3 regions of the Pseudoalteromonas sp. SA25 genome follow, and region 2 is predicted to be linked to each of the others. Evidence: predicted binding sites of a transcription regulator. Region 2 holds the regulator's gene; each other region holds the start of a gene.
What was found. Region 2 encodes sigma-54, which starts transcription at its own class of promoters, with help from an activator protein. Its sites were predicted from a motif close to GTTGGCACGNNNNTNGNNT; they were not measured.

Region 1: a site for sigma-54 is predicted at 5,045-5,063, ahead of GQR45_RS19385 (EF-hand domain-containing protein). Genes of this name have one in related genera too.
Region 3: a site for sigma-54 is predicted at 4,982-5,000, ahead of GQR45_RS15965 (flagellar basal body rod protein FlgF). Genes of this name have one in related genera too.

The regions. Positions count from the first base shown of each region.
Region 1 covers NZ_WTKV01000031.1:6,664-16,903, reverse strand. Annotated here, with positions in the region: gene GQR45_RS19410 (transglycosylase SLT domain-containing protein) at 1-251, shown strand, start outside; gene pepQ (Xaa-Pro dipeptidase) at 401-1,723, shown strand; gene GQR45_RS19400 (YigZ family protein) at 1,812-2,426, shown strand; gene GQR45_RS19395 (TrkH family potassium uptake protein) at 2,523-3,974, shown strand; gene GQR45_RS19390 (flagellar brake protein) at 4,019-4,678, shown strand; gene GQR45_RS19385 (EF-hand domain-containing protein) at 5,144-5,356, shown strand; gene GQR45_RS19380 (calmodulin) at 5,496-5,708, shown strand; gene GQR45_RS19375 (calmodulin) at 5,786-6,001, shown strand; gene trkA (Trk system potassium transporter TrkA) at 6,083-7,459, opposite strand; gene rsmB (16S rRNA (cytosine(967)-C(5))-methyltransferase RsmB) at 7,546-8,841, opposite strand; gene fmt (methionyl-tRNA formyltransferase) at 8,834-9,787, opposite strand; gene def (peptide deformylase) at 9,812-10,240, opposite strand, start outside.
Region 2 covers NZ_WTKV01000001.1:55,207-65,446, reverse strand. Annotated here, with positions in the region: gene mgtE (magnesium transporter) at 1-917, opposite strand, end outside; gene GQR45_RS00350 (HPr family phosphocarrier protein) at 1,048-1,320, opposite strand; gene rapZ (RNase adapter RapZ) at 1,363-2,208, opposite strand; gene ptsN (PTS IIA-like nitrogen regulatory protein PtsN) at 2,227-2,679, opposite strand; gene hpf (ribosome hibernation promoting factor) at 2,684-2,971, opposite strand; gene GQR45_RS00330 (RNA polymerase factor sigma-54) at 2,997-4,496, opposite strand; gene lptB (LPS export ABC transporter ATP-binding protein) at 4,566-5,291, opposite strand; gene lptA (lipopolysaccharide transport periplasmic protein LptA) at 5,294-5,833, opposite strand; gene lptC (LPS export ABC transporter periplasmic protein LptC) at 5,823-6,377, opposite strand; gene kdsC (3-deoxy-manno-octulosonate-8-phosphatase KdsC) at 6,374-6,925, opposite strand; gene GQR45_RS00305 (KpsF/GutQ family sugar-phosphate isomerase) at 6,926-7,897, opposite strand; gene GQR45_RS00300 (calcium/sodium antiporter) at 7,901-8,869, opposite strand; gene GQR45_RS00295 (ATP-binding cassette domain-containing protein) at 9,125-9,940, shown strand; gene mlaE (lipid asymmetry maintenance ABC transporter permease subunit MlaE) at 9,940-10,240, shown strand, end outside.
Region 3 covers NZ_WTKV01000021.1:4,284-14,523, reverse strand. Annotated here, with positions in the region: gene GQR45_RS15995 (chemotaxis protein CheV) at 1-914, shown strand, start outside; gene GQR45_RS15990 (protein-glutamate O-methyltransferase CheR) at 935-1,765, shown strand; gene flgB (flagellar basal body rod protein FlgB) at 1,911-2,318, shown strand; gene flgC (flagellar basal body rod protein FlgC) at 2,324-2,755, shown strand; gene GQR45_RS15975 (flagellar hook assembly protein FlgD) at 2,769-3,449, shown strand; gene flgE (flagellar hook protein FlgE) at 3,509-4,879, shown strand; gene GQR45_RS15965 (flagellar basal body rod protein FlgF) at 5,037-5,780, shown strand; gene flgG (flagellar basal-body rod protein FlgG) at 5,802-6,590, shown strand; gene flgH (flagellar basal body L-ring protein FlgH) at 6,607-7,290, shown strand; gene GQR45_RS15950 (flagellar basal body P-ring protein FlgI) at 7,302-8,396, shown strand; gene flgJ (flagellar assembly peptidoglycan hydrolase FlgJ) at 8,555-9,571, shown strand; gene flgK (flagellar hook-associated protein FlgK) at 9,573-10,240, shown strand, end outside.

The DNA of each region.
Region 1 (10,240 bases), on a different contig from region 2:
AGTACTTAAAAAAGAAAAACCATGGCAATGAGGTGCTGGCTACGGCTTCTTATAATGCGGGTTATCACCGTATAAAGCGTTGGTTACCTGATGACGCTATTCCGGCTGAGTTATGGGTAGAGCTTATTCCGTATCGCGAAACCCGCGATTACGTAAAAAATGTATTTGCGTACAGGCAGGTTTACCATACAAGAATGGGCCGAGAAGGTAATGTATTAGCGCCGCTACTCGAAATGAAAATGGGCGGTTGAATATATGATACCAATCGACCAATAACTTAACACGATAGGTATAGGTATTAATAAGGGGGATGTTTACATGTTAAATATCCCCCTTTTTTGAGCGCTTAGTGTTTAAGTGGTAGACTCAGAGCAAGTTAAATTTAACAGATGGATTAACAATGGGTAAATTAGCCGTTTTATACGCCGAACATATTGCAACACTGCAACAGCGTACTCGTACAATTTGTAATAGCGAAGGGTTAGAAGGATTAGTAATTCATTCAGGCCAAGCTAAGCGCCAGTTTTTAGATGATATGTATTATCCATTTAAAGTTAATCCACAGTTTAAAGCGTGGTTACCGGTTATTGATAATCCTCATTGCTGGATTGTGGTAAATGGCAGCGACAAACCAAAACTAATATTTTATCGTCCAGTAGATTTTTGGCATAAAGTACCAGAAGAGCCTCGTGACTTTTGGGCTGAGTACTTTGATATAGAGCTATTACTTCAGCCTGATCAAGTTGAAAAGTTATTACCATACGACAAAGCTAAATACGCTTACATGGGCGAATATATTGAAGTAGCGCAAGCACTTGGTTTTAGTATTATGAACCCTGAGCCTGTACTTAACTATTTTCATTACCACCGCGCTTATAAAACGCAGTACGAACTTGAATGTTTACGCAACGCTAACCGCATTGCAGTAGATGGGCATAAAGCTGCACGCGACACATTCTTTAATGGTGGTAGCGAGTTCGATATTCAGCAAGCGTACTTAATGGCAACACGTCAAAGCGAAAATGAAATGCCGTACGGCAACATTGTTGCGCTTAACGAAAACTGCGCTATTTTGCACTACACGCACTTTGATCCAAAAGCGCCACACACTCATAACTCATTTTTAATTGATGCTGGTGCAAACTTTAATGGTTATGCTGCTGATATTACTCGTACGTATGATTTTAAAAAGCAGGGTGAGTTTGCTGAGCTTGTACAAGCGATGACGGTTCAACAAATCGAGTTAGGTAAAGGTTTAAAGCCGGGTATGCTTTATGGTGATTTACACGTTGAATGCCATAACCGTATCGCACAAATACTCAGTGACTTTAAAATTGTTAACCTACCCGCTGAGGAAATTGTTGAGCGTAAAATTACCTCTACTTTCTTCCCACATGGGCTAGGGCATCATCTTGGTTTACAAGTACACGATATGGGCGGTTTTATGAGTGACGAAAAGGGCACACATCAACCATCGCCTGAAGGGCATCCGTTCTTACGTTGTACTCGCCTGATTGAAAAAAACCAAGTATTTACTATTGAGCCAGGTTTATATTTTATTGATTCACTACTTAGCGATTTAGCACAAACCGATAATAAGCAATTTATTAATTGGGAAAAGGTTGAGTCATTTAAACCATTTGGCGGTATTCGTATTGAAGATAACATTATTGTTCACGAAGATAGCTTAGAAAATATGACTCGAGATTTAGCGCTCGATTAATTCTAGTTAACACTAATTAGTTTATACACGTTAAAATACGTACATTATTTAAAGGGGCCTTTTGGCCCCCTTTTTACAAGTTTAAAATATGTCTGAATATAAATATCCCGCTGCTGACGTTTTTCATCAAGAAGAAATTAAAAAAAGTACGTTTATAGTTCACATTGCACATACCCCCGATTTAAATTCAGCTAAAGCATTTATTAAAAGCATTGAAGAAAAGTATAGCGATGCGCGTCATAACTGCTGGGCACATGTGGCAGGCAACCCCGGTGGCAGCCATGTTTATGGTTTTTCGGACGATGGTGAACCAAATGGCACTGCAGGAAAACCTATGTTAAATGTGCTGGTGGGTTCAGGCCTTGGCGAAATCACAGCTGTAGTCACACGTTACTTTGGCGGAATAAAATTAGGCACGGGCGGATTAGTACGTGCTTATGGTGGCTCATTAAATAATGCATTAGTAAAATTGCAAACGGTACTTAAAGTTCCCAGTGTTGAAATTACAGGGAGTAGCGAGTACAGCATGCAAGGTGCGATTGAGCAGTTATTAAAAACAAAGTATCAAGTGCTTAATATTGATAAGCAATTTACTGCTAATATTGAATGGGTGATTACAATAGATAGCCGCGAAGCTCAGCAAGCAATCAAAGATATTTTTGATTTAAGTCACGGCGCAGTTGAGTTAACTATTAAAGAGTAATAACCTACACAAATTGCATGTAATGCATACTGACCCTATTTAATTTGGCTGATACTACTCAGCCTGAATTTACTAATAATAAAAGCGACAAGCTAAATGCAATTTCGTACCATCATAAAAATTCTTGGCCAACTTGTTGCGCTGTTTAGTATTACCATGGTGCCTCCGGCACTGGTGTCTTTAATATATAAAGACGGTGGTGGTGTTCCTTTTGTTTTAGCATTTATCTTTAGTGTTGTTATTGGCATGATGGCTTATTACCCAAACCGCCATGAAAACGGTGACTTAAAAGCACGTGAAGGCTTTTTAATTGTTGTTTTGTTTTGGTTGGTACTTGGGGCGTTTGCGTCATTGCCGCTTATATTTTTACAAGAACCTAATTTATCGCTCGCCGATGCGGTGTTTGAAGCATTCTCTGGCTTAACAACCACCGGCGCTACAGTACTTACCGGTATTGAGTATTTACCCAAATCGGTATTGTTTTATCGCCAGCAACTCCAGTGGTTTGGTGGTATGGGTATAATCGTACTCGCTGTTGCTATACTCCCCATGCTAGGTGTTGGTGGTATGCAGTTATATCGCGCTGAAATACCTGGGCCTGTAAAAGATTCCAAAATGACCCCGCGAATTGCCGATACAGCAAAGCACCTTTGGTATATTTATGTGTCGCTGACTATTGCTTGTATGCTGGCTTATTGGGCAGCAGGTATGGAGTGGTTTGATGCTATATGTCATGCATTCTCAACGGTGGCGATAGGTGGTTTTTCTACTTATGATGCTTCCATGGGGCACTTTGACAGCCCTGTAATTAACTTTATTTGTGTGTTCTTTTTAATTATTGCCGCTGTTAACTTCTCCCTGCACTACGCTGCAGTGGCGAGTCGAAACGTACAAGTTTATATTCGAGACCCTGAGTTTAAGGTGTTTTTGTGTATTCAATTAGCGCTGGTGGTTATTTGTTTTACCGTACTTTCCTCTAACGAAATATTTGCTAATGGCGATGAAACCCTCGATCAGGCGTTATTTCAGGCTGTTTCTATGAGTACAACAGCAGGCTTTGCTACTGATAACTTTTCAACATGGCCTTTGTTTTTACCTATTTTACTTATATTTTCGAGCTTTATTGGTGGCTGTGCAGGCTCTACTGGTGGTGGTATGAAAGTAGTGCGCGTGTTCTTACTGTACTTGCAGGGTGTGCGTGAGCTTAATCGTTTGGTGCACCCACGGGCTATATATTCAATCAAGCTGGGTCGAAAGGCGTTGCCAGACAAAGTAGTAGAAGCCGTGTGGGGATTTTTCTCTGCATATGCGTTGGTGTTTATTATTATTATGTTAGCGCTTATGGGCACGGGTATGGATAACATAACTGCGTTCTCAGCCACTGCGGCTTGTTTAAATAACTTAGGTCCAGGTCTGGGAGATGTAGCATCGCATTATGGCGCTATAACCGATGGTGCTAAATGGTTGCTTACCATTGCAATGGTGTTTGGTCGTTTAGAAATATTTACTTTATTAGTGTTATTTACGCCTACTTTTTGGCGTGGATAAACGAGCGGCTTAAGTTTTAAATTACGAACTATTGGGAAAGGGATATGCCAACAAATTTAGAAAAGCTAAAGCATATAAGTGTAGGCAGCTTAGTCGACCTAGAAATATTAACACCTACAAGCAGTAAGCGTGTTAAAACTGAATTAGTTGGTTTACTCGATAAACAGTTTATTATTTTAAATTATCCCAATGCAAAGCGTTTACCTGCGGCGAGTGACTATTTAAGTGATGGCGTAATGGTTGTTGTAAGAGCGCTTATTGAAGGTAGTGGTGGGCAAGTTATTGCGTTTCGCCAGCAAATTATGTCGGTAGCCTCTCATCCCGCTAAACTCGTGTTTATAAACTTTCCAAAGCAAGTGCAGTTATTTGCGCTACGCTCACAAACACGCATACCTACCTTATTACCTGCAAAGCTAAAACTAAGTGACGATAGGGTACTTGAAGGCCTTATTAAAGACATTTCACTCACTGGTGTAATGTTTGATATTAGAGGCGATCAGCAAGTTGAAAGTATTAAAGATATGCAATGCACTGTCGTACTTAATAGCAGTGATAAAGATTTTGAAGGTGAAATTTGCAGTGTTAAAGAGCATGCCGCAGGCGTGCACTGTGGAATTAAGCTACTAGCAAGCGAGGATGAAATGAAAGCCTTTATGAAAGAGCATTTTATAGACCCTTCTGCGCTTGAGCCTACCGTTGAATAAATAGGTTTTCGCTTATTTGCAACAAAAAGGCATTTTATGTCAGTATTTATAAAATGTTTTTTCTCTCTTTCATAATTAAAATTATTATTTAAATAAAACAATTGATTACGTATTGTTTTTTACAGCTTGTTTTTTGTTATTAAAGCTACCTCGTTAAAATTTATCTCAATTATTATTTTAAATCCCTCCTTTTAAAACCGTACATTTAAAAATGTATCTTTTTATATAAACATAACTATATGTTTTTAATGACTTTAATATCATCTCTTTAAAACGTGTTGCTAAAGGGCAACAATAACTATTCTAAAAACGCCTTCTTGTTGTACGTTTTATATTTAACTTATTGAAAATTAATAGCTTTTAAATGTTGGCATCTAAGTTGTAATAGTCTAAGTGTACTGAACGAAATCGTGATTCAAAGTGAAATACTTAATCGCACACACATAAATTTGAAGGATACATATTATGAAAAGTATTAATAAAACTTTAGCACTTATCGCTATTGCATCTTCTTCAGCCGCTTTTGCTGCAACAGATTTTGACACACTGGATGTAGACGGCAGTGGCACAATTAGCCAAGCAGAAGCATCAGTAGATGCAAAGCTAATGAGCATGTTTTCTGAGCTTGATACTGACCAAAATGGTGAGTTATCAAAAGAAGAATTTTCAGAAGCTTAATTAAAAAGTATTTATCCTGAGTTGCCAAAGACACCTAAGTAGGCAAGGGAGCTTACGAAAGAGGATAACAATGAAGTGAAAAATTACGTTTTAAGTTAAACGAAGCAATTTTTTTGATAGAACATTGAAGGATTAAGTTATGAAACATTTAAATAAAGCATTAGCACTTATAGTACTAGCATCTTCTTCCGCTGCATTTGCAGCATCAGATTTTGACAGCCTTGATATCGATGGTAGCGGCACAATTAGCCCAAGCGAAGCGGCAGTCGATACAGATTTAATGGCTGAATTTATTGAGCTAGATACCGACGGTAGCGGCGAGCTTTCTAAAGAAGAATTCGCTAACTACTAATTAATCTTTTCAGATTAAACATTTTTCACAGTCAGGGATCTTTGAAAAGGACTTCCCATATTACTAGGAATATTATTATGAAAACATTCAATACAACACTTGCAGTTATCGTTTTAGCATCTTCATCAGCAGCATATGCCGCAGTAGATTTTGCCTCTTTTGATGCAGATGGTAACGGTGCTATTACAATGGAAGAAGCAAAGGTTAACCCTCAGCTTGTAAAGATTTTTGATGATTTGGATACTGATGGTAATGGTGAAATCTCTAAAGAAGAGTTTTCAAAAGTACAGTAATCAATATTTAAGCATACTCCATTAAAGCCGCCTTAGTCAGCGGCTTTTTTGTGTATTAAATTAACTAATTAGAGTAACTAGTTAAAGGAATATAGCACTTACTTGGAATAGTTTTTCTACAACGGTAATGTGTTTTTTGTCGATTAAAAACATGATGACATGATCGCCCGACATAATAATTGTATCATCGTGAGCTATCAACACATCGTCATTACGTACTATTGCCCCAATGGTTGTACCTGCAGGAAGTTTTATGTCGGCAATCGCGCGCCCAACAACTTTAGATGTGTTTTCATCACCATGAGCAACCGCTTCAATGGCTTCTGCTGCGCCTTTACGCAGTGAATACACGTTAACAATATCACCACGGCGTACGTGCGTTAATAACGCTGATATAGTTGCTTGTTGTGGCGATATGGCAATATCTATTTCGCCGCCTTGTACCAAATCAACGTAAGCTCCACGTTGAATAAGTACCATGGTTTTTTGTGCGCCCATACGTTTTGCAAGCATGGCCGACATAATGTTTGCTTCATCGTCGTTGGTTACGGCAATAAATACATCGACTTGTTCAATATGCTCTTCTGAGAGCAGTTCTTGATCAGATGCGTCACCACAAAAAACGACCGTGTTATCGAGCATTTCTGAGAGTTGCTCGGCACGTTCTTTACTGCGTTCAATTAGTTTAACGGTGTGGTTTTTTTCAAGTGAGCGGGCAAGGCCTGCCCCAATGTTACCGCCACCAGCTATCATAATTTTTTTGTACGAACGCTCAAGTTTTTGTAGCTCGTTCATTACTGCGCGTATATGTTTTGTAGCGGCAATAAAGAATACTTCGTCATCGGCTTCAATAACGGTGGTACCCAGTGGTTTGATTGCTTTACCTTGACGATAAATAGCGGCAACACGAGTTTCTACATTAGGAATATGTTCTTTAAGTGCAGATAACGCATAACCTACTAATAAACCCCCATAGTAAGCTTTTACGGCTACTAACGAGAGCATGCCATCAGCAAACTGCAATACTTGCAGAGCACCAGGGTAGTCAATTAGACGGCGAATATACTTAGTGACCAGTGCTTCGGGAGCAATGTAATGATCGATTGGTAAATCATCGTTTTGAAATAGTTTTTCGCGGTATTTTAAATATTGCTCTGAGCGAATGCGGGCAATTTTAGTGGGCGTTTTAAAAATACTGTACGCCACTTGGCATGCAACCATGTTCACTTCATCTGAACTGGTTACCGCTATAATCATATCGGCATCTTCAGCGCCTGCACGGCGTAATACATCAGGGTGCGCGCTGTGGCCCATAACCCCTTGTAAGTCGTACTTATCTTGAAGTTCACGTAATCGGTTACCGTCTATATCAACAACGGTAATTTCGTTTTGTTCGCCAACTAAGTTTTCAGCAAGCGTAGCACCAACTTGCCCGGCACCGAGTATAATTATTTTCATTATTTACCCGTGGTATTGATCATAATTTAATTAAAAAAATAGCCATTTAATGTTTCATAAATGGCTAACTATTTAGTGTACGGCTATTAGGCTTTTTTAACTAGCTTAGCGTAATAAAATCCATCACTTTCACCGGGCAGTAACTGCAAACCTGGAGTTGTTACGGTATCATTTTCGTGTAGAGGTATATGTTCTACATCATCGTTATTAGCTAAAAACTTAGCAACTTGCTGTTGGTTTTCTTGTGGAAGAACCGAACACGTAGCATATACCAATGTGCCACCTGGTTTTAACAGTGGCCAAATGCTATCAAGAATATCGTTTTGTAACTTAGCTAAGTCTTCGATATCTGATGCGCGACGTAACCATTTTATATCAGGGTGACGGCGAATTACGCCAGTGGCTGAACAAGGCACATCAAGCAAAATACGATCAAATAATTTTTCGTCCCACCAGGTATGTGGTTGCGATGCATCGCCGCATTGTAGGTCTGCACCTAAGCCAATACGAGTTAAGTTTTGCTTAACACGTTCAAGGCGAGTTGAGTCGCTATCAAGTGCAAGTACATCAGCATCAGCAAGCTCTAATATATGACATGTTTTTCCGCCAGGGGCGGCACAGGCATCTAAAATATAGTCATCTGCTTTAGGTTCTAAAAAGCGGGCTGCCAACTGTGCTGCAGCATCTTGTACTGAACATGCACCTGTATCAAACTCAGGCAACGAAAATACATCACGTGGTTTGGCAAGCTTAATCCCATCAATAAAGTCAGGGTTTAAGGTGTGTTCAATATCGTTAGCGCTAAGCATTTCGCTGTATTCTTGCGTGCTAAATTGTGCTTGGTTTACACGAAGCCACATAGGTGCTTGTTGCTGGTTTTCTTCAAGTAGTGCTTCCCAGCTATCTGGGTAGGCTGTTTGCACCTGTTTAATAAACCAATTTGGATGGTTGTATAAACATACCGGAATAAGCTTCGCTTTTTCTTCAAGCTCTGCTTGTTGGCGCTGAAAACTACGTAAAATGGCGTTTATCAGCCCTTTTAATCCTAAAGCGCGCAGTTGAGCCAGTGCGTTTACAGTTTCTGAAATTGCAGCATGTGGTGGTACGCGCATATGCTGCAGTTGATAAATACCTACGTATAATAAAAACTGAAATATTCTACGTTTACCTTTTAATGGCTGCTCTACTAAGTGTTGGCAGTAATTTTCAAGGCTCGGTAAGTAGCGTAAAACGCCATAACAAATTTGCTGTAGCAACGCTTTATCTTTAGGCGGCAAGCCTTGGCTTGCAAATGGAAGTTCTTGATTAAGCGATGCGCCTTTATCAACTACGTTATATAAAGTTTCAGCGGCCAGCGCTCGTACGTTTGGAACATTACTCATTGTTTTCGCCTAATATTGTGCCAGGGGTAACCCAGTCACTACGACCATTTAAAAAGTCGTTAATTGCCATTGGTTTTTTACCTTGCGGCTGTAATTGCGTAATACATAAAGCGTGTTCGCCACACGCCACTACTACGCCATTCTTATCGCTTGATAAAATTTGCCCAGGATCACCTGATTGCAGCACAACCTGCGCTTGATAAATCTTTACTGTTTGCCCACCCATTTGGGTAAAGCACACTGGCCATGGATTAAAAGAGCGAATGTTTCGCTCAATTTGCAGTGCACTCATTGACCAATCGATATTAGCTTCCTCTTTAGAAAGCTTTTTAGCGTAGTTAGCAAGTTCATCATTTTGAGGTTCAGGGGTGAGCTCGCCATTAGCTAATTTATTAATGGTTTCAATTAACGCGTCTGGACCTAGCTCAGCAAGCTTTGTATATAAACTAGCGCTAGTTTCTGTCGTGCTAATAGGGCAGCGACTGATATGTAGCATATCGCCGGTATCTAGCCCTTCATCCATTTGCATTATTGTTACGCCGGTTTGTTCATCACCTGCCCAAATTGCGCGTTGAATAGGTGCAGCGCCGCGCCAGCGCGGTAATATAGAGCCATGCACATTTAAACAACCCAAACGTGGGGCTTCTAATATAGCTTTAGGTAAAATTAAGCCATACGCTACAACAATCATAATGTCGGCATTTAAGCTTGTTAGCTCTGCTAGTGCTTCATCATTTTTTAATGACTGTGGCTGAAAAACCGGTAAGTTGTGCTCAAGCCCTAGCGCTTTCACTTCACTGGCTTTTAATTTTTTACCACGACCTGCAGGGCGATCTGGCTGGCTATATACACCCACTATTTGGTGTTCGCTTTGTATCAGCGCTTGTAAATGACGTGCTGCAAAGTCCGGCGTACCGGCAAATATAATGCGTAATGGTTGAGTCACTGAGTTTTCCTAAGGTACTTATTACTAATCTGCAAATTTAGCTTCTTTTTCAAGCTTTTTACGAATACGTTGGCGCTTTAATGGAGATAAGTAGTCAATGAACAGCTTACCTTGAAGGTGATCTAGTTCGTGTTGAATACAAATAGCCAGTAATTCATCTGCATCTAGTACAAACTCTTCACCGTTTTCGTTAAGTGCAGCGACTGTTACTGTTTCAGCGCGGTCTACTTTTGCATACGAGTTAGGTACTGATAAACAGCCTTCTTCGCTAACGGTAGAGCCGTCTTTTTTAATGATTTGTGGATTAATTAATACCAGTGGCTCGTCGCGCTCTTCTGATACATCAATAACAACGATTCGTTGATGAATATCTACTTGCGTGGCTGCAAGTCCAATGCCATTTTCATCGTACATTGTCTCTAGCATGTCTTTTACAATTTGGCGTACTGTGTC
Region 2 (10,240 bases):
GCTACAAAAGCAGCTGCAAGTGCAGTTAGTAAGTTGACACCTAACCAAACGGAGCGTTTTTTAGAGCTTTTTAGTACTGGCGCAAAGGTATCTTCTTCATCATCAAGGCCGGCTAAGCCCAATAAACTATGCTCAGCATCTTCGCGGATTACGTCAACGATGTCATCGATAGTGACACGACCAAGGAGCTGATCGTTATCATCAACTACGGGGGCCGATATCCAATTATGACGTTCAAATAATTGCGCGACTTCACTTTCATCCATTGAGATTGGAATGGATTCACAATCTTCATCCATTAAATCGCGAACAATTTTTTCTGGCGGGTTAGTTAATAATGTACTTAGCGATAAAGCGCCTATAAAGCAGTTATGCTTATCAACAACGTACAAGTCATCGGTACCTTCTGGCAACTCGCCGCGTAGCCTAATATACCTAAGTACAACATCGAGCGTAACGTCAGGGCGGATGGTCACCGTATCGGTGTTCATTAGCGCGCCAGCAGAACGCTCTTGATACGAAAGTGCTTGTGTTGCACGCTCACGGTCTTGAATGTCCATCGCGCTAACAACGTCTTTATAAACGGTGTCCGGTAGACTACGTAATACTTCACCTAAGTCATCGTGGCCCATATCTTCTGTTGCGGCTGCAATGTGCTTAGGTTCCATTTGGGCAATAATGCCTAAACGAACATCTTCTGAGAGTTCTTCAAGAACATCACCTTGCACATCAGGATCAACCAACTGCCAAAGGAGTCGGCGAATTTTATGTGGTGATGATTCTAATAATAATGCGGTATCACAAGGAGCTGTTTTTGCGAGCATGCGCCTAACTTGAACAAATTGACCACTATTGAGTGACTTAGTCACCTGTTTTAGTTGCTGTAGTGGGTAATCTTGTTCAAAAGCTTCAGGCATTGGCGTCCTTTATAAATTTTTATATTACTTTATGGGGAGAGGTGAGTTAACTGGCGTCACTAACCGTATTTATTTTATATATCTGTTTTAGTTGGGGCATTAGTAATGCGAGCATTATTTTTATAACTGTTTATTCTTGTTCATTAAAACGTTGTGCTATTAATTCTCCAACAGCATGTAAAGCTTGCTCAGAATCGGGGCCTTTACATACAACTTTTACTTCTTTGCCTTGGCTACTTTCAAGTAACATTAGTGCAAGTACGCTATCGCCTGCAGCTTCTTTGTCATCTTGAAATAATGTAATTGTCGCATCAAACTGCACTGCCAATTGGGCAAGCACGGTGGCTGCTCTGGCGTGCAATCCTAATTTGTTTTTTATTAAAAAAGTGTCTTCACAATGCATAACTTACTCTACCTAAGCTGAACAGGTGATTATTCAGCTATATTATTTTTCTTGTTCGCGATGGCGAATTTTCACATTGGGATGTGTCATTGCAAAACTTTCACCGATAGTTTGCGCTAAATATACAGAGCGATGTTGTCCGCCTGTACACCCAATAGCAATGGTTAAATAACTGCGGTTATTTCGCTCTAAGTGCGGTAACCATGTTTGTACAAATGTTTGAATTTGCCATGTGAATTTTTGCACTATGCTGTGATTGGCCAAATAATCTTTAACAGGTTGATCTAACCCATTTAAAGGTTTTAATTCAGGTTCCCAATGTGGATTGGGTAAAAAGCGTGCATCAAATACGTAATCTGCTTCTTTTGGTATACCGTATTTAAAACCAAACGATTCAAACGTGACAATCAGTTGCTTATCTTTTTTACCTAAAATCTTTTCACGAATAGATTCAGCAAGTTGATGAACACTCAAATCAGTTGTATCTATCATAAAGTCGGCGCGGGTGATTAATACATCAAGTAATTCTTTTTCTTTTTTGATGGCTAAATCAAGAGGCAACGAGTCAATTGATAGTGGGTGTAATCTACGAGTTTCAGAAAAACGTTTGATCAATGTTTGATCGTCGCTATCTAAATAAAATAAAGTAGGTTTTGCAAAGCCAGGCAAGTATTCAAGAATATCGTTAAATTCATCTTGTTGCTTAGGGATGTTACGCACATCAATGCTAACAGCAATTTTATCATAGCTATCAGACACACTGCGAACTAATGAAGGAAGCAAGTTAACTGGAATATTATCTACGCAATAATAACCTAAATCTTCTACAACGCGTAAAGCAACCGACTTTCCAGAACCAGAGCGACCGCTTATGATAATTAACTCCATTTAACACCCTTTATAAAACTATGATTGATTGACAATAACTTGGTAAAGCTCAGTATCTGATTTTGCACTGCGTAACTGTTTACAAAAATCTTTGTTGTTTAGTTTATCAGCAATGGTTGCTAGAGTCTTTAAGTGCTGCTGGTTATCGCCATCTGGTACGATGAGTGCGACGAAAATATCAACAGGGCGATTATCGATTGCATCAAAATTTATTGGAGTTTCGCTAACGAGTACTAAAGCCAAAGGCTCTTCTGCACCGCTCATTCTTCCATGAGGAATGGCAATGCCACGCCCTATACCTGTACTACCGAGTTTCTCTCTGCTCATTAAAGCATTAAGAATATCTTGTTGCGGTAAATACGGAAGTTTGTCGTGAGCAAGTTCGCTAATGAACTCTAAAATTCTTTTTTTGCTATTAAAAAGGACCGCAGCTTTGCTGCAGTCCTGGCATATAAGTGAGCTTAATTTCATCATATTAGTGTCGAGCAAGCTTCTCTTTGTGTTTAATTACTTGTCGATCGAGCTTGTCGATCAACGAGTCAATGGCGGCATACATATCTTGATGTTCTGTAGAGGCAAATAGCTCAGCACCGCTTACGTGTATGGTGGCTTCTGCTTTTTGATTTAATTTTTCTACATCGAGAATGACATGAACATTATTAATATGATCAGAGTGTCTTTCTAGCTTCGCAAATTTGGTATTAATATAGTCTCTTAGTGAATCGGTTAATTCTACGTGACGACCAGTTAAGTTTAGTTGCATAAGCATTACCCTCTTTTTTTGCGTCTTAAATCAAACTTTTACGTTGATTTGACGGTGGAATAGCCAGAGATTCGCGGTATTTTGCGATTGTACGTCTCGCTACTTTAATTCCTTGCTCAGCCAATATATCCGCTATTTTGCTATCACTCAATGGTTTTGCTGAGTTTTCTGCTGCGATTAATTTTCGGATAAGCGCACGGATTGCTGTAGATGAACATTCACCACCGTTTTCGGTGCTTACATGGCTTGAGAAAAAATATTTAAGCTCAAATATACCACGGGGTGTGTGCATATACTTTTGGGTTGTTACGCGCGAAATTGTTGATTCGTGCATTTCTACCATTTCAGCAACATCATTTAAAACCATTGGTTTCATGGCTTCAGGACCGTGTTCAAAAAAGCCTTGTTGTTGCTTAACAATACAATTTGTTACTTTTAATAGCGTGTCGTTTCTACTTTCTAAGCTTTTAATAAACCATTTAGCTTCTTGTAAATGCGAGCGAATAAACTGGCTGTCACCACTGGATTTTACAGTGCGAGACATTGCCGCGTATTGGCTATTAACACGAATTTTAGGCATGCTATCTGGGTTTAACTCAACAACCCAGCGGCCTTTAATTTTTTTAACTGACACATCAGGAATAACATACTCAGACTCTTCTCTTACAATAGTATCTGCAGGTTTAGGGCTAAGAGTATGTATTAATGTCATTACTTCTTTAAGCTCTTCTTCTTTGAGCTTAGTTTTCTTCATTAATGTACGATAGTCACGAGCAGCTAATAAATCAATATGCTCGGTTAAAATCATTTTTGTTTCATTAATGTAAGGTGTTTCTTTATCAAACTGGTTAAGCTGAATACACAAACACTCTTGTAAACTACGTGCAGCAATACCAACAGGATCAAACAGCTGGATGCGTTTTAATACAGCTTCAATTTCATCAAGTTCGACTTCGTTATCATCTTCGTTTTCTTGATTAAAGCTTTCTAAAATCTCTTCGCAGCTTAGTGTTAAAATACCTGAATCATCGACGGCTTCTACAATAGCAATAGCAATAGCTTCGTCTGTAGGGCTAAATGGCGTTAGTTGTAACTGCCACATTAAATACTCATGGAGCGTTTCAGTAGAGGCACCTTGGTATATTGATTCGTCTTCAGGCATCGGACCCGATGATGCTGCTGGGGCGGCACTCATGTACTCATCCCAACTAACATCCATAGCCATGTCGTCACTTAGCGTGTCTTTTGCAAGTGCTTCACCACTATCTTGTTCGTATTCGCTTGGAGCATCATCGGCAGATGCGCTAACAGTTATGTCATCTGTATCTGCTTTTTGCTCGTTTTTACCTGCAGCGTCTTCTGAATAGTCTGCTTCTTCAACCTCTAATAGCGGGTTGCTGTCGAGAGCTTCTTGTATTTCTTGCTGGAGATCCAATGTACTGAGTTGCAACAAACGAATAGCTTGTTGCAGCTGTGGAGTCATTGTAAGTTGCTGGCCCATGCGCAGCTGTAGTGATTGCCTCATGTATCTCTAACAATCCTTTTATGTTGTTATAATTAATACTAGCAGATGCTTAAAGACATGGCGTAAATGTTACAGCCTAAATTGCTCGCCTAAGTAAACATCGCGTACTGTTTTATCATTTAATACGTGTTCTGGAGTACCTGATGCAATCAGCTCCCCATGAGAAACAATGTAGGCTTTTTCACAAACATCAAGGGTTTCTCTTACGTTATGATCGGTAATTAATACACCAATCCCACGATTTTTAAGATGTTCTATTATTTTCTTTATGTCTAATACCGAAATAGGGTCAACACCTGCAAATGGTTCATCCAGTAATATAAATTTAGGATCTGCTGCCAGCGCACGTGCTATTTCAACACGACGACGTTCGCCACCTGACAATGCCATACCTTGGCTATCGCGAATGTGTTGTATGCTAAATTCATCTAATAATTTATCGAGAGTGTCTTCTCTAGCTTGTTTATTTAACTCTTTGCGCGTTTCTAAAATGGCCATTAAGTTTTGATAAACAGTCAGCTTTCTGAATATTGAAGACTCTTGCGGTAAGTAGCCAATGCCTAATCTAGCACGACTATGCATAGGTAAAAGAGTAATATCGTTATCGTCTATCGATATTTTACCTTTGTCGCTAGGTACAAGTCCTACTATCATATAAAACGTGGTGGTTTTACCTGCGCCGTTAGGGCCAAGTAAGCCAACAATACTGCCAGCTTTGACTTCAAGGCCGACGTTTTTTACAACTTCACGGCCTTTATAGCTCTTTGCTAATAGCTCTGCTTTTAATGTGCTCATGGTTAACCTTTGTCGCTTTTTTTACTTTTTTTAGTCTCGATTGGCACTAAAATTGTGTGAACGCGGTCAGTTGAGTTTTCATCTTTTTCGGCACTGATTAGCTGCTGCTCTATATCGTAGGTAATGCTTTTAGCATTTATTTTTTGTCCCGCTTGCGATACTTGTGCATTACCAACAAGCGTTAAAAAACGCTTAGATACATCATAACGTACTTCGTCAGCACTGGCGCTCATAGTTGTGCCATCTGATTGCTTTTCTTCAAAGTGCGCAGGGCTACCTGTAGCAATTAATAATTGTTTATTATCACCAAGTTCATCGCGTTTATGTACTTCTAAGCGGTCGGCTGTGATACGGCGGTTACCGTGAATAATTTCAACGTTTTTCTCAAAAATCCCGACATTAGCTTTTAATTGACCTTCTTGCTTGTCGGCACTTATTGAAATTTGATTTGCAGTCGGTTGCGTGTTTTGCTCTGCAGCACCACTATTAAACGCTAGTATAAGTGTAGGAATAATAAGTGATTTTAATATTTTATTGGTCATAATATATGGTTCGCGTATGGTTAATTAGTTTTATCACTTCGGTTTTTAAGTCGGCTTCTAGGCCTTTACCAGTGATTTTTAAATTGGGTCCAGTGATGATAACGGGTTGCTCCGAACGCATTGTTAATAGCTTTATATCTACCTGAATATTATCAGCATTGATTTTGTCTATCATGGCGTTATCGGTTAAGTTTTTGGCAACCACATTGCCTTCTAAAATTAATTGTTTGTCTTCGTATAATGTTGCTTCGTCTGCATTTATTTGCCACGTTTGCTTTTCGTTATATAAAGTAAAAATAGGTTTTTCAAAAAACGTAAAACCTAATTGTTGATATAGCTCCATTTTAGCCGCAGTGACTTTGTGACTAATTTTACCTTGTTCGTCATAGGCTGTTTGTTTGAGTTCTATGGCTATGTAATCAGGCTTGGCAATAACTTCAGGCTCAGTCTGAGGCACAATATTTGTTTGTGTAAAATAAGGGTACCAAAGCCAAACCATACAGCTAATGAATAAAACGCTTAATATTATGCGCGCTGCATTCATGAACTAGTGCCTTGTGTAGTCAATGCTTTACCATTTTCAAGCATGAGCAAGTCGGTGAGCTCTCTTACTGCACCAAAGCCGCCAGGCATTTGCGTTACATAGTGTGATAAACGTTTAATAAGTGGATGGGCATCATTTACTGCAACAGCAAAGCCGACTAATTCCATAACGGGCATGTCAGGACCATCATCACCGATATAAGCAATTTGTTCATCGCTAAGGTTGAGTTTGTCTTTTAATTCTTGATAGGCAATGAGCTTATTTTCTTGGCCTTGATAAATATGCTGTACGGTTAAGCTGCTCATACGTTGTTGCACTATTTGTGAATGACGACCAGTAATTACAGCCACTTCAAAGCCACTGTTTATAAGCGCTTTAATGCCAAAACCATCTTTTGTATTAAATGCTTTTAGCTCTTCACCTTGATTACCAAGATAAATACGGCCATCAGAAAATACACCATCAATATCGCATATAAGTAGCTTTACTTTTTTAGCGCGTGCTTTTGCATCATCGCTCAGCGGTTGATAGAGTTCTTCAAATTGCATTTATAACACTCCTGCTTTTAATAGGTCTTGCATGTTTAATGCGCCAATAGGTTGGTTTTTCTCATTGACGACGATTAAGCCATTTATACGTTTGTGTTCCATAATATTAAGCGCTTCAGCAGCCAAAATATCTTGCGTAGCCGTAGTACATGACTTAGTCATAACAACATCTATTTGTGTTGTATGAATATCAATTCTTTGCTCTAAAATACGACGCAAATCGCCATCGGTAAATAATCCCACGAGCTGCTGATTTTCATCAACAATGGCTGTCATACCTAAACCTTTAGCAGACATTTCAATGAGGGCGTCTTTAACTGTTTGTGAAACGCTAATAATAGGTGTATTTGCGCCGCTGTGCATAACATCTTTTAAAGTAAGTAATAAACGCTTGCCTAAACTACCACCTGGGTGAGATAGCGCGAAGTCATCAGCTGTAAACCCGCGAGCTTCTAATAATGCAACTGCCATGGCATCGCCCATCGCAAGCGTTGCAGTGGTACTTGATGTAGGAGCTAGACCCAATGAACAGGCTTCTTTTTCTACTTTAATACACACATGTACATTAGCAAGGGTCGCCATGGTTGATTGCGTATTGCCAGTCATCGCTATCATTTTGGCACCAAGTCGTTTTAAAACCGGAATGATATTTAAAACTTCGCTGGTCTCCCCTGAATTGGAAATAAGCATAACCACGTCATTTTTAGTGATCATACCTAAATCACCATGACTTGCTTCACCAGGGTGAACAAAAAATGCTGGACTGCCAGTACTTGCAAGGGTTGCCGCTATTTTATTGCCAATATGACCTGATTTACCCATACCAATGACAATAATACGGCCTTCGCAGTCGTACATTAATTGGCACGCGTTATGAAAATTTTCATCTACATATTGTGCAATATCACTAAGTGCTTGGCGCTCAACATCTAAAACGCGAAGGCCTTGTTCAATAAAATTTAGCGTTGCCATCATTTACCCTACTTGACTAAAAATATACCCTTGGTAACCTAAAAACGCTATTAGCAATAAGCCGCCTTCTACTCTATTGATACGTTGGGTGCCTCTAAAGTTCAATGACATAATAATGAGAGCAAGTGTTGCACCAATCATAATTAATACGTCTCGGCTTACTAATGATGGGTCAATGGCAGAAGGGTTAATAATACCGGCAAGTGGTAATACCGCTAGAATATTAAATATGTTTGAGCCAACAATATTACCTAGTGCTAAATCATCTTCATTTTTAAGTACACCTGCAACCGAAGCGGCAAGTTCAGGCAAACTAGTACCGATGGCAATAATTGTTAAGCCAATGACTAAGTCGCTTAAGCCGAAGTATTTAGCAATATCGACAGCCGAACCTATTAAAAAATGAGAACTAACAGGTAGGAGTATCATGCCGACAACTAACCAAAATACCGCTTTTTTCGTAGGTACATCGTTAGGGACGTCGTCGCAGGCTTCTGACACAAATGGATCATCTTGGTTTTTCGCACGCATAGATACAATAATTAACCCACCGATGAATACGATAAAGCCAACCAAAAGCGCAACACCTTCATTAAATGAAAAGTAGTTATCTGAGAACACATACCAAGTAACTAAAGATACGAGCATTACCAATGGCATTTCGCGTTTTAATGTACTTGATGAAACTGAAAGAGGGCGAAATAGAGCTGTGATACCTAACACAAGTAAAATGTTTGTAATATTAGAGCCAACAGCATTACCAACGGCTGTGTCGGTTTTATTAGCCAACGCGGCAGAGGCTGAAACCATCATTTCGGGTGCTGAAGAGCCCATAGCTACCACGGTTAAACCAACAATAAGTGTAGGTACACCAAAGTTTTTAGCAAGAGCCGCAGCGCCATAAACAAACCTGTCTGCACTCCAAACAAGAGCTGCAAAACCAAGAATTAAAATAACAAACGAGGTAACCATTGTGTTAAGCCAGTTATACAAAATACGGATGGCGCGAATAGTAACAAAAGCCAAGATGAAAGTATAAATAAAAGAGTAAGGTCAACTACGTAACAATGCTGCTTTTAAACAGTTAATTTAAAAATTTAAGCCGGGGTTAAGCTGTTTTGAGCGAGTCTTATAATCCTTTTCATGGGTGTATTACAAAATCTTACGAATTGTTTTTTCCATCTTTGACAAAAAAGCTTTAAAATAGGTGCACTAGTGAACATTTTTATGGAGAGCGACTTGTCGCAATCAATAGTAGAAGTCAAGGATGTTAGCTTTTCGAGAGGCAATAGAACTATATATAAAAATATGAGTTTTAGCGTTCCTAAAGGTAAAATTACTGCGATCATGGGGCCAAGCGGAATTGGCAAAACCACTATGTTGCGTTTAATTGGTGGTCAGCTTAAACCAGATTCAGGTGATATTTTATTTGAAGGTGGCAGCATTCCTAAAATGTCTCGTAAAGAGTTATACGAAGCACGTACTAAAATGAGCATGCTTTTTCAAAGTGGTGCGCTGTTTACTGATATGTCAGTATTTGACAATATTGCGTTTCCTATAAGAGAGCACACAAAGCTAAGTGAAGACCTTATCCGATTAGTTGTATTAATGAAATTGCAAGCGGTTGGGCTACGTGGCGCTAAAGATTTAATGCCCTCTGAGTTATCGGGCGGTATGGCAAGACGTGCTGCACTTGCGCGCGCTATAGCACTTGATCCAGAGCTAATCATGTACGATGAACCATTTGCAGGACAAGATCCTATTTCGATGGGCGTATTGGTCAAGCTAATTAAGTCGCTTAACGAAGTATTGAGTTTATCGTCTTTAATTGTGACACACGATGTGACAGAGGTAATGAGTATTGCCGATCACGTTATAATTATCGCCGATCAAGGTGTAATTGGTTGTGGTACTCCTGATGAAATGCGCAATCATGAATCTCCTTTAGTTCAACAGTTTTTAAAAGGCTTGTCGGATGGTCCAGTACCATTTCATTTTCCGGCTCAAGCTTATGCAGATGAACTGCTTGGAGAAAAAGCATAATGTTGGATTTATTTCAAAAGCTAGGGCATAAAACGCTAGGACGTTTTGCGGCTCTTGGCCGTTCGGCTTATATGCTGTTTAGTGCGCTTGCGCATGTTCCTAATTTTAAAAAAGGCACACCGTTACTTGTTCGCCAACTTTATATGGTGGGTTCGCAATCGTTACTCATTATCATGGTGTCGGGTTTGTTTATCGGCATGGTATTGGCTTTACAAGGTTACACCGTATTAGTTGGTTATGGCGCTGAGGATAGTTTAGGGCCGTTAGTGGCACTGAGTTTATTGCGAGAACTGGGCCCAG
Region 3 (10,240 bases), on a different contig from region 2:
CAGTAAACCAACGCACACAGTTGGTTGGGCAGAACCGCCTAGAATTACTTTTATTTAAGCTCAGAGGGCGTCAGCGTTTTGGTATTAATGTATTTAAAGTGAGAGAAGTGCTGCAATGCCCTCCACTAACAAGCATGCCAAAATCTAATCCGTATATTCGTGGTGTTGCACATATTCGTGGTCAAACTATTTCGGTTATTGATTTATCAATGGCTGTAGGTGGGCGCCCAATCGACAACATTAAAGACAGCTTTATAATCATTGCTGAATACAATCGCTCTGTGCAAGGGTTTTTAGTGGGCGGAGTTGAACGTATTGTAAATATGAATTGGGAAAAAATAATGCCACCGCCATCAGGCGCCGGACGTTATTCATATTTAACAGCAGTGACCGAAATCGAAAATGAATTAGTCGAAATTCTCGATGTAGAAAAAATTCTCAACGAAATTTGCCCAGTAAACACAGAAGTAAGTGCTGAAGTTGCACAAAGCGGCGATATTCAAAAAGATTTAGGCGAACGTATCGTATTTATTGCAGACGACTCTGCTGTTGCGCGTAATCAAGTTAAACGTGCCCTAGAGCCGTTAGGCGTGCAAACAGAGCTTGCCAAAAATGGTAAAGAAGCACTTATAAGATTAAAAGAAATAGCAGAGCTTGATTGTAAAAACGATATTACTGAGCGAGTAGCGTTACTTATCTCAGACGTTGAAATGCCAGAAATGGACGGCTATACCTTAACAGCTGAAATAAAAGCAGATCCCAAACTTGCACCTTTGCATGTTATTTTGCATACCTCTTTGAGTGGTGTTTTTAACCAGGCTATGATTGAAAAAGTCGGGGCAGATGACTTTATTGCTAAATTTAACCCAGACGAATTAGCAACAGCGGTTAAAAAGTGGGTTCATTGTGATTAACAAAAATAGGTGCTACTAACTTGAATAATAAAGATTTGCAGCAAAGTGAATACGACCAGTTTCGTTCGTTTTTAGAGCAGCAATGCGGCATTGTTTTAGGTGAAAACAAACAGTATTTAGTTAAAAGCCGACTTGCTCCGTTAATGACTCTATTTAATGTGGGATCTTTATCGGAGTTGGTTAGTAAAACTCTCGGGCCTCACGAGCGGCAATTAAGAGCCGCAGTGGTTGATGCAATGACCACAAACGAAACGTTGTGGTTTAGAGATCAATACCCGTTTGAGTTGCTCCAAAATAAGCTTTTTCCTGAGTTTAAAGACTTAAGAAGGCCTTTAAAAATTTGGTCTGCTGCCAGCTCATCAGGACAAGAACCCTATTCAATAGCTATGTCAGTAGCTGAATTTAATACTAAGCAACCTGGTGTGCTTCGTATGGGTGCACAAATTATTGGTACCGACATATCTAATACCATGCTTGATATGTGTAAAAATGCAGAATATGACGCGCTTGCACTTGCCAGAGGGTTATCTGCAGAGCGTCGTAAAAAGTTTTTTAAAGACAGCGGCAATGGTATGGCACAAGTAAACGATACAATAAAAAAACAAGTTAGTTTTAGGCACCTGAATTTGCTTGATTCTTACGCGTTAATGGGCAAGTTTGATATTATTTTTTGCCGTAATGTACTTATTTACTTTGCGCCTGAAATAAAAGCTAAAATTATTAATCAGTTTGCACAAGCATTAAACCCAAAAGGGTACTTATTTTTAGGAGCGTCAGAGTCCCTAACTGGTCTAAGTACTGAATTTGATATGGTTAGATGCAACCCCGGTATCATTTATCAAAAGAAATAACTAAGTTAATTCATTTCCCTAAAACGACGCACCAAGCGTCGTTTTTCTATTTAGATACATAGTCTTATAAAAATATAACACTTCCTAATATTAATGGCTTATTTTTTGCTTTATTCATGGGTAAGTCAATTTTTTGGAGAAGGTTATGGCTATCAGTTTTGATAAAGCATTAGGTGTGCATCCGCAAGCCATGTTGATCCGTTCACAGCGAGCTGAATTAATTGCAACTAATATAGCTAACGCTGATACGCCTGGCTATAAAGCAAAAGATATTGATTTTGCCTCTGCATTAAAAGCGGCAAGGTCAACCCAGCAAAGCGGCAATACTATGGTAAGAACTAATGATAAACACATTGGTGGAGGTACTCATAGTATGGGCAGTTCAGAATCATTTCGTATGCCAAATCAATCAGATACAGGTGATGGTAACTCGGTTGATATACAAGTGGAACGAAACTTGTATACACAGAATGCTATGGAGTATCAGGCCAGCTTGCAATTTTTAAGCGGCAAATTTAAAGGCCTGAATAAAGCTCTCGGTAGTCAAGGATAAAAATTATGAGTTTATATAATGTTTTCGATATTGCAGGTTCGGGTATGAGCGCACAAAACGTTCGCTTAAATACTACAGCTAGTAATATTTCTAATGCTAATACCATTAGTTCATCTCAAGACAAAACGTACCGAGCGCGCCAACCTGTATTTGCGGCTGAGCTAACAAAGGCTTCAGCATCAGTAAGTAACCAACAGGGCTCCGCAGTTGGTGTTAAGGTTTTGGGCATTGTTGAAAGTAATGCACCATTACAAATTGAATATAACCCAAACCATCCAAGTGCGGATGAAAATGGCTATATCTATAAACCCAACGTCAATGTTGTAGAGGAGATGGCAAATATGATTTCTGCCTCTCGTTCTTACCAAACAAACGTGCAAGTTGCTGATGCAGCAAAGCAAATGCTAAGTAAAACACTGTTGCTAGGGCAGCGGTAACCGAGGGTAGGTTATGAGTAACGATATTAGTACATCTTCATCCTATTTAGACTCTATACGCTGGCAAGAATCGCAAGTAGCGACCAGCGACAATGAGAGTGATGCGTTAACACAAGAAGACTTTTTCTCTTTGTTAACTCAGCAATTATCGTTTCAGGATCCCAGTAACCCTGCGGATAACGATCAAATGATTGCGCAAATGACTAGTTTCACAATGGCGCAAGGCATCAGCGATTTAAATTCAAATTTTGATAGCTTAGCGTCTTCTATGACATCAAATTCAGCATTGCAAGCATCAACACTTGTTGGCAAGCAAGCTTTACTTGAGTCAAACACCCTGGATTTAAATGAAACGGGTGATGCCAGAGGCTCTGCAGTGGCAGAAGAAGCCGTTGATAACTTAAAAATTAAAGTGACAGATGCATCAGGTCAGCTAGTGAGAACTATTGATATGGGTTCTCAATCAGCAGGTGCAGTACGTTTTGCGTGGGATGGCAAAAATGAAGCCGGTGAGCGTTTACCTGAAGGTGAATACTCAGTAACCGCCGAAGGAAGTACTGACGGCGAATTTTCAAGCTTGCCCATTGCTACATTCAAGAACATTGAAAGCGTTAATATTAATGGCTCAAGTGGCATTATTATTAACACTAAAGAAGGTGCGGTTAGGCTGACAGATGTAGCAGAAATCGCGTAATAAATTTTAGTATTTTTCGCCTGCTAGCAGGCCACAGACTAACAGGTTAGAGGTGAATTATGAGCTTCAATATTGCATTAACCGGCCTTGCTGCCGCGCAAAAAGATTTAGACGTAACGGCAAATAATATTGCAAACGTTAATACCACAGGTTTTAAAGAGTCACGCGCTGAGTTTGCCGATGTTTACGCTTCATCAGTGTTTAGCTCTGGTAAGACTAAAAATGGTGACGGTGTGCAAACAACCATGGTTGCGCAGCAGTTTCACCAAGGCTCACTACAATTTACAAATAACTCACTTGATTTAGCAATCACTGGTGAAGGTTATTTTGCGATGACCGACGATTTATCTTCGCAAGATTTAACATATACACGTGCGGGTGCATTTAAGCTTAACCAAGATAACTTTATGGTTGACGCAAAAGGTAACTTTTTACAAGCATTCCCTGTTGATTCATCTACAGGTGATACAACGTCGGTAAGTTTGAGCACAACTGATCCAATTCAAATCCCTGATTCGTCTGGTTCTCCTCGCGCAACAGAAAATGTATTTTTGTCGTTTAACTTAGATGCAACGGCGGATCCATCAGGTCTAGATTTTGACCCTACGTCTAGTGGTACTTATAACTCATCTACGTCAACAACAGTATATGATTCACTAGGTGAGCCGCACATCTTACAATACTTTTTTGCTAAAGAAGATGATGCCGCAGCAGGTGGTACAGATAACAGTTGGGAAGTATACGCAACACTCGATGGCAAAGTAGTTGATGGCACAACTGGTGGAGAACAAACAACGACACCTTATACACCACTGACTACCCTAGGTTTTAACTCAAGTGGTTTGCCATCAACAACAGGTGGTGTGGCAAATACAAATACAACTACTTTTGATGAAATATTACTACCAGCGGGTTCTGGCGCTGGTTTATCAACATTACTAGACAATGGTGCAACTTTCCCTGGTACTGGTATTGAGCTTAACTGGCGCGATGAAAATAACACGGCAGGACGTATCCCAACTCAGTATTCAAGTGGTTTTGAAGTAAAAGCACTCGATCAAGATGGCTCAACGGTTGGTCGTTTAGCCGGAATTGATATAGGAACAGACGGTAAAATTGTCGCTTCTTACAGTAATGGTGACTCAACATTCCTAGGCCAAGTGGCTATGGTACGTTTTCCAAATTCACAAGGGTTATCACAAGTAGGTGATACAAGCTGGAAGCAAAGTATTGATTCAGGTGAACCTGTAGCGGGTGAAGCTGGTTCGGGTACATTTGGTGGAATTAACTCATCAGCGCTTGAGCAATCAAATACAAACCTTACTAATGAACTCGTAGACTTAATTACTGCACAGCGTAATTACCAAGCAAACTCACGTGCGCTTGAAGTTAACTCAACTATTCAGCAAAGTATTTTGCAGATTCGATAAGCTAAACCCCATTAAATATATTAGGCTGCATTTTTGCAGCCTTTTTTATAAGTCCTCTTTGTAAGCCCTTCTAAATACCTCTCAATGTTGCGTCAAATTTAATCTGGCACCTATTTTGCATTTATAAGTTCAGAGATTTTTTATGTGAGTCGATACTATGGACAAAATGGTCTACATTGCGGCCTCTGGCGCTAAGCAAAGCCTACAAGGGCTTGCTTTAAAAGCCAATAATTTGGCAAATGCAAATACAACGGGTTTTAAAGCTGACTTTGCGCAGGCGCGTTCAATGCAAGCGTTTGGCGAAGGTTTGCCTACACGTGTATTTTCAATGCAAGAGCGTCCGGGTTCAAACATGGTATCGGGTGGCATTGTTCAAACCGGGCGCGACTTAGATATCGCGATGAGCGATAACGCATGGCTTGCTGTGCAAGATGCCTCCGGTAATGAAGCTTACACAAAAGTGGGTACGTTAAACGTTACTGCTCAAGGCATGCTCGTAACCAGCCATGGTCGTCAAGTTATTGGCGAAGGGGGACCTGTTATTTTACCCGTCCCAGTCGAAAAAATAGGGTTTAGCCAAGATGGCGCTATTCAAGTTCGACCACAAGGCGCTCCAGCTAACTTTTTAGAAGAAATAGACACGCTTAGAGTAGTAGAAGCAAATAGCTCACAGCTCGAAAAAGGTAACGATGGTTTATTTAGACCAAAAGCAAATGTAACTGTAGATACCTCTGCCAATGTAAAAGTTTTAAGTGGTTCGCTTGAAATGTCGAATGTGAACCCTGTTCACGAAATGGTCGACATGATAAGCCACCAGCGCCAATTTGAATTACAAGTGAAATTAATGAAAACAGCTGAAGAAATTGACGAGCGTCAAGATCAGTTATTACGCATAGTTTAACTTTAAAATGGGGACACGATTATGAATCCAGCATTGTGGATCAGTAAAACTGGGCTAGACGCTCAACAAACCGATATATCGGTTATCTCAAATAATTTAGCGAATGCGAGTACCGTAGGTTACAAAAAAAGCCGCGCTATATTTGAAGATTTACTTTATCAAAATATTAATCAACCAGGTGGTCGTTCATCGCAAGATACCGAAATGCCATCGGGCTTAATGTTAGGTGCGGGTGCTAAAGTTGTAGCTAACCAAAAAGAGTTTACGCAAGGCAACATGTTGACCACCGAAAACTCACTAGATTGGATGATTTCTGGTGAAGGCTTTTTTGAAGTACTGCAACCAGATGGCAATATTGCTTACTCGCGCAACGGCCAGTTTACTACCGATGGCGATGGCCGAATTGTAACATCGGGCGCAGGTTACGTTATTCAGCCAGAAATGAATGTACCTGATGACGCGCAATCAATTACGGTTTCGCAAGACGGCGAAGTATCTGTACGTGTTGCAGGCCAAGCCGATAACGTGGTCATTGGTCAGCTTACTATTAGTGATTTTATTAATCCATCGGGTCTTGAGCCAATTGGTCAAAACCTTTATACCGAAACCGCTGTAAGTGGTGCGCCGGTACAAGGTAATCCTGGCGTTGAAGGGTTAGGTAGCATTATTCAAGGCTCGCTCGAAACATCAAACGTAAATGTAACTGAAGAGCTAGTAAATCTAATAGAAACTCAGCGTATTTACGAAATGAACTCAAAAGTAATTTCGGCCGTTGACGAAATGATGAGTTATATCAATCAACAGCTTTAATAGAGTAGGGGGAATTATGCGTAATATTATTTTATTTACAGCGGGCACATTATTTTTAAGTGGCTGTATGTCTACGCAAAATAGTGAAGTAGTGCAGGACGACCCTTACTACGCACCTATGTACCCTGAGCCTATTTTAGAGCCGCTGGTAGCCACAGGTTCATTGTTTAATACTCATACATCAAACGACTTATATTCTGATAAAAAAGCGCTACGTACTGGCGATATAATTACGGTTAAATTGCAAGAGTCTACTCAAGCAACAAAAGCCGCTAAAACAGAAACAGACAAAGAAACCGACGCAAGCTTAGACCCCGTTATTGGATTAGGTGGTCTACCTGTAAATATAGGTGGCGATAGTATTCAGTTTGGCATTGGTAGCGATTCGTCGTTTACGGGCGATTCAAAATCAAACCAGTCAAACAGCTTAGTGGGCGATATTTCGGTTAATGTAATGCGCGTTTTACCTAATGGTAACTTAGTTATTCGCGGTGAAAAATGGCTAACGCTTAATACCGGCGAAGAGTTTATTCGTTTAGAAGGGCTAGTACGCCCTCAAGACGTAAGCGCCGATAATACGGTTGAATCAAACCGTATTGCTAATGCACGTATTCAATACTCAGGTAAAGGGCAAACGCAAGAAGCGCAAAGTCCTGGTTGGCTTACACGTTTCTTTAGCAGTTCGCTGTTTCCATTTTAGAGGGTAACAACATGAATAGCCTTAAAGCTTTATGTTTAGTTGTGTTATTAGGTTGGCAGTTTACTGCCAGTGCTGAGCGCATAAAAGATGTGTCTATGGTTGAAGGCGTACGCTCTAACCAATTAGTTGGTTATGGCTTAGTGGTTGGTTTACCAGGTACTGGCGAGCAAAACTCATACACACAACAAAGTTTTAGAGGCATGTTGAACAGCTTTGGTATTACGCTACCTTCAACTCAAAGTCCTAAAATTAAAAATGTTGCCGCTGTTGCTGTGCATGCAGAATTACCTGCATTTAGAAAGCCCGGACAAACAATAGATATTACGGTTTCTTCTATTGGTAGTGCAGGCAGTTTACGTGGCGGTACTTTACTACAAACCTTTTTAAAGGGTGTAGATGGCAACGTGTACGCTATTGCACAAGGTAGCTTAATTGTCGGTGGCTTAGGCGCACAAGGCCTTGATGGTAGTAAGGTTGTAATTAACACCCCTACAGTTGGTCGTATACCAAATGGCGCAACAGTTGAACGCACTGTAGAAAGCCCATTTATGCAAGGCGATTACATTACCTTCAACTTAAACCGCCCAGACTTTACAACGGCAAAACGCCTAGAAAAAACAATTAATGACTTAGTTGGCCCAAATAGCGCACAAGCAATAGATTCTGTTTCTATTCGTGTTATAGCACCACGCGATGCATCCCAGCGTGTATCGTACTTATCGACACTCGAAAACTTAGAATTTAAACCAGCTGACATGGCCGCTAAAATTATAGTTAACTCGCGCACCGGTACCATTGTCATTGGCAAAAACGTTAAGCTTCAGCCTGCGGCTATAACTCACGGTGGCTTAACAGTAACAATTGCAGAACAACAAAATGTGTCACAACCAAACCCGCTAGCAAACGGTGATACAGTTGTCACACAGCAAAGTATTATTGATGTAAACCAAGACGACTCGCGCGCCTTTGTATTTAATCCAGGTGTAAGCCTTGACGATTTAGTTCGCGCAATTAACGAAGTAGGCGCAGCGCCTGGTGACCTAATGGCTATTTTAGAAGCACTAAAAGAAGCCGGCGCAATTAACGGACAGCTCGTTGTTATATAAATAACCCAAGCCAATAAATAACGTATTACTTAAGCCCTATATGTAGGGCTTTTTATTTACAGCAACTTAAGTTTATTATTTTTATCTTCCTTGTTTTATCGGTAGTGGCTCAATTTTTGCATTTTTAACTGCATTATTCATTTTGTGTCAAAAAGCCGATGGAAACTAATCACCTCGATAAACAAAACTTTTTTGATTTAGGCAACTTAGATTCACTTCGTAAAGAAGCCTTAACGAGTGGCGATGCATCAACTGATGCTTCCAAAGCTGCGCTCAAAAAAGCGGCCGCACAATTTGAAGCTATTTTTACGCAAATGTTGCTCAAAGGAATGCGCAAAGCTAACGAAGCATTTGAAGATAAAGACAGTCCATTTAATTCAAGTGGCGTAAAGTTTTTTGAAGAAATGCACGATCAGCAACTTTCAACAGAGCTTTCATCAAATGGCTCATTAGGCCTTGCCGATTTAATTGTTCAGCAGTTATCGCCTGAGTCTAAAAACTTTATGCCAGGCTCGGTGCTTAGAACAACCAACGATATTTTTAGCGATACACAAGTCGGATCCGCGCTTCCTCATGAGCAAAAAAATAAGCAACCCGATCTTATCGTTAAGAGTACTAAAGCCGATATTGCTGAGCCTAAAGTCGATACTGCAGAGCCTAAAACCGATAGCCCAACATTTAAAAATGCAGAAGAGTTTGTAAGTTCAGTGTGGGAACACGCTAAAACTGCAGCGCAAAAAATTGGTTTAAACCCTGCAGTAATGGTTGCACAAGCGGCACTTGAAACCGGTTGGGGTAAACACATTATTAATAAAAGTGACGGTGGCAGCTCAAATAACTTATTTAATATTAAGTCAGATAAAAGCTGGGAAGGTGACAAAGCAAGTAAAGTAACGCTTGAGTTTGAACAAGGCACACCCGTTAAAAAACAAGCCAGCTTTAGAGCCTACGATTCAATTAAAGATAGCGTGAACGACTTCGTTGATTTTTTAACGCAAAACCCACGCTACAAAGAAGCATTACAAAATACAGCAAAACCAAACGACTTTTTAGATTCATTACAAAAAGCAGGTTATGCAACCGATCCAAATTATGCCAGCAAAATAAAAAAAGTGCTCAATAGCAGTCAGCTAAAAGACATTGCGGCAAACGTGATCCGCCAAGGAGTAGAGTAACATGTCGTTTAATTTATTAAACATTGCCAGTTCTGGGGTTAGAGCAAGCTCGGAGCTACTGCAAACGACAAGTAAAAATATCGCCAATGTAAATACCGTAGGCTATGTGCGTGAGCGTACAGAGTTTACCACTATGGTTGATAACCAAGTGGGGCGAGGCGAAACATACCGATTACTAAACGAGTTTGCTCAGTCACAGCTAAATCGTGACACCTCTAATAAATCGTTTTTCGATCAGTTTATTACTGAGGCAAATAGAGTTGATACTATTTTTTCTGAAGAGTCGAACAACCTTTCGACCGGAATTAACTCTTTATTTAATAACGTGCAAGAAGCGCTAAATCAGCCGTCATCTAACGTTGCCCGCTCATTAGTAATGACAGATGCGCAAAGCTTAATTGATCAAATGGATAGGCTTTCGGGCATCGTGCTTGATCAAAAAAGTGTAGTGAACGAGCAGCTCGAAATATTTTCAGATGAAGCAAACTCACTAATTCAAAGTATTAGTACGCTAAATCAAAATATTGCGGCAGTTAATGGCACTAATAACGCCGCAGATGCCAGCTCTACCTATAACGAACGCGATAAAGCAATACGCGACTTATCAGAGCTAATAGACATAGAAACGCTTGATGGTCCAAATGGCGAAAAACTCGTTTTTATGGGCAC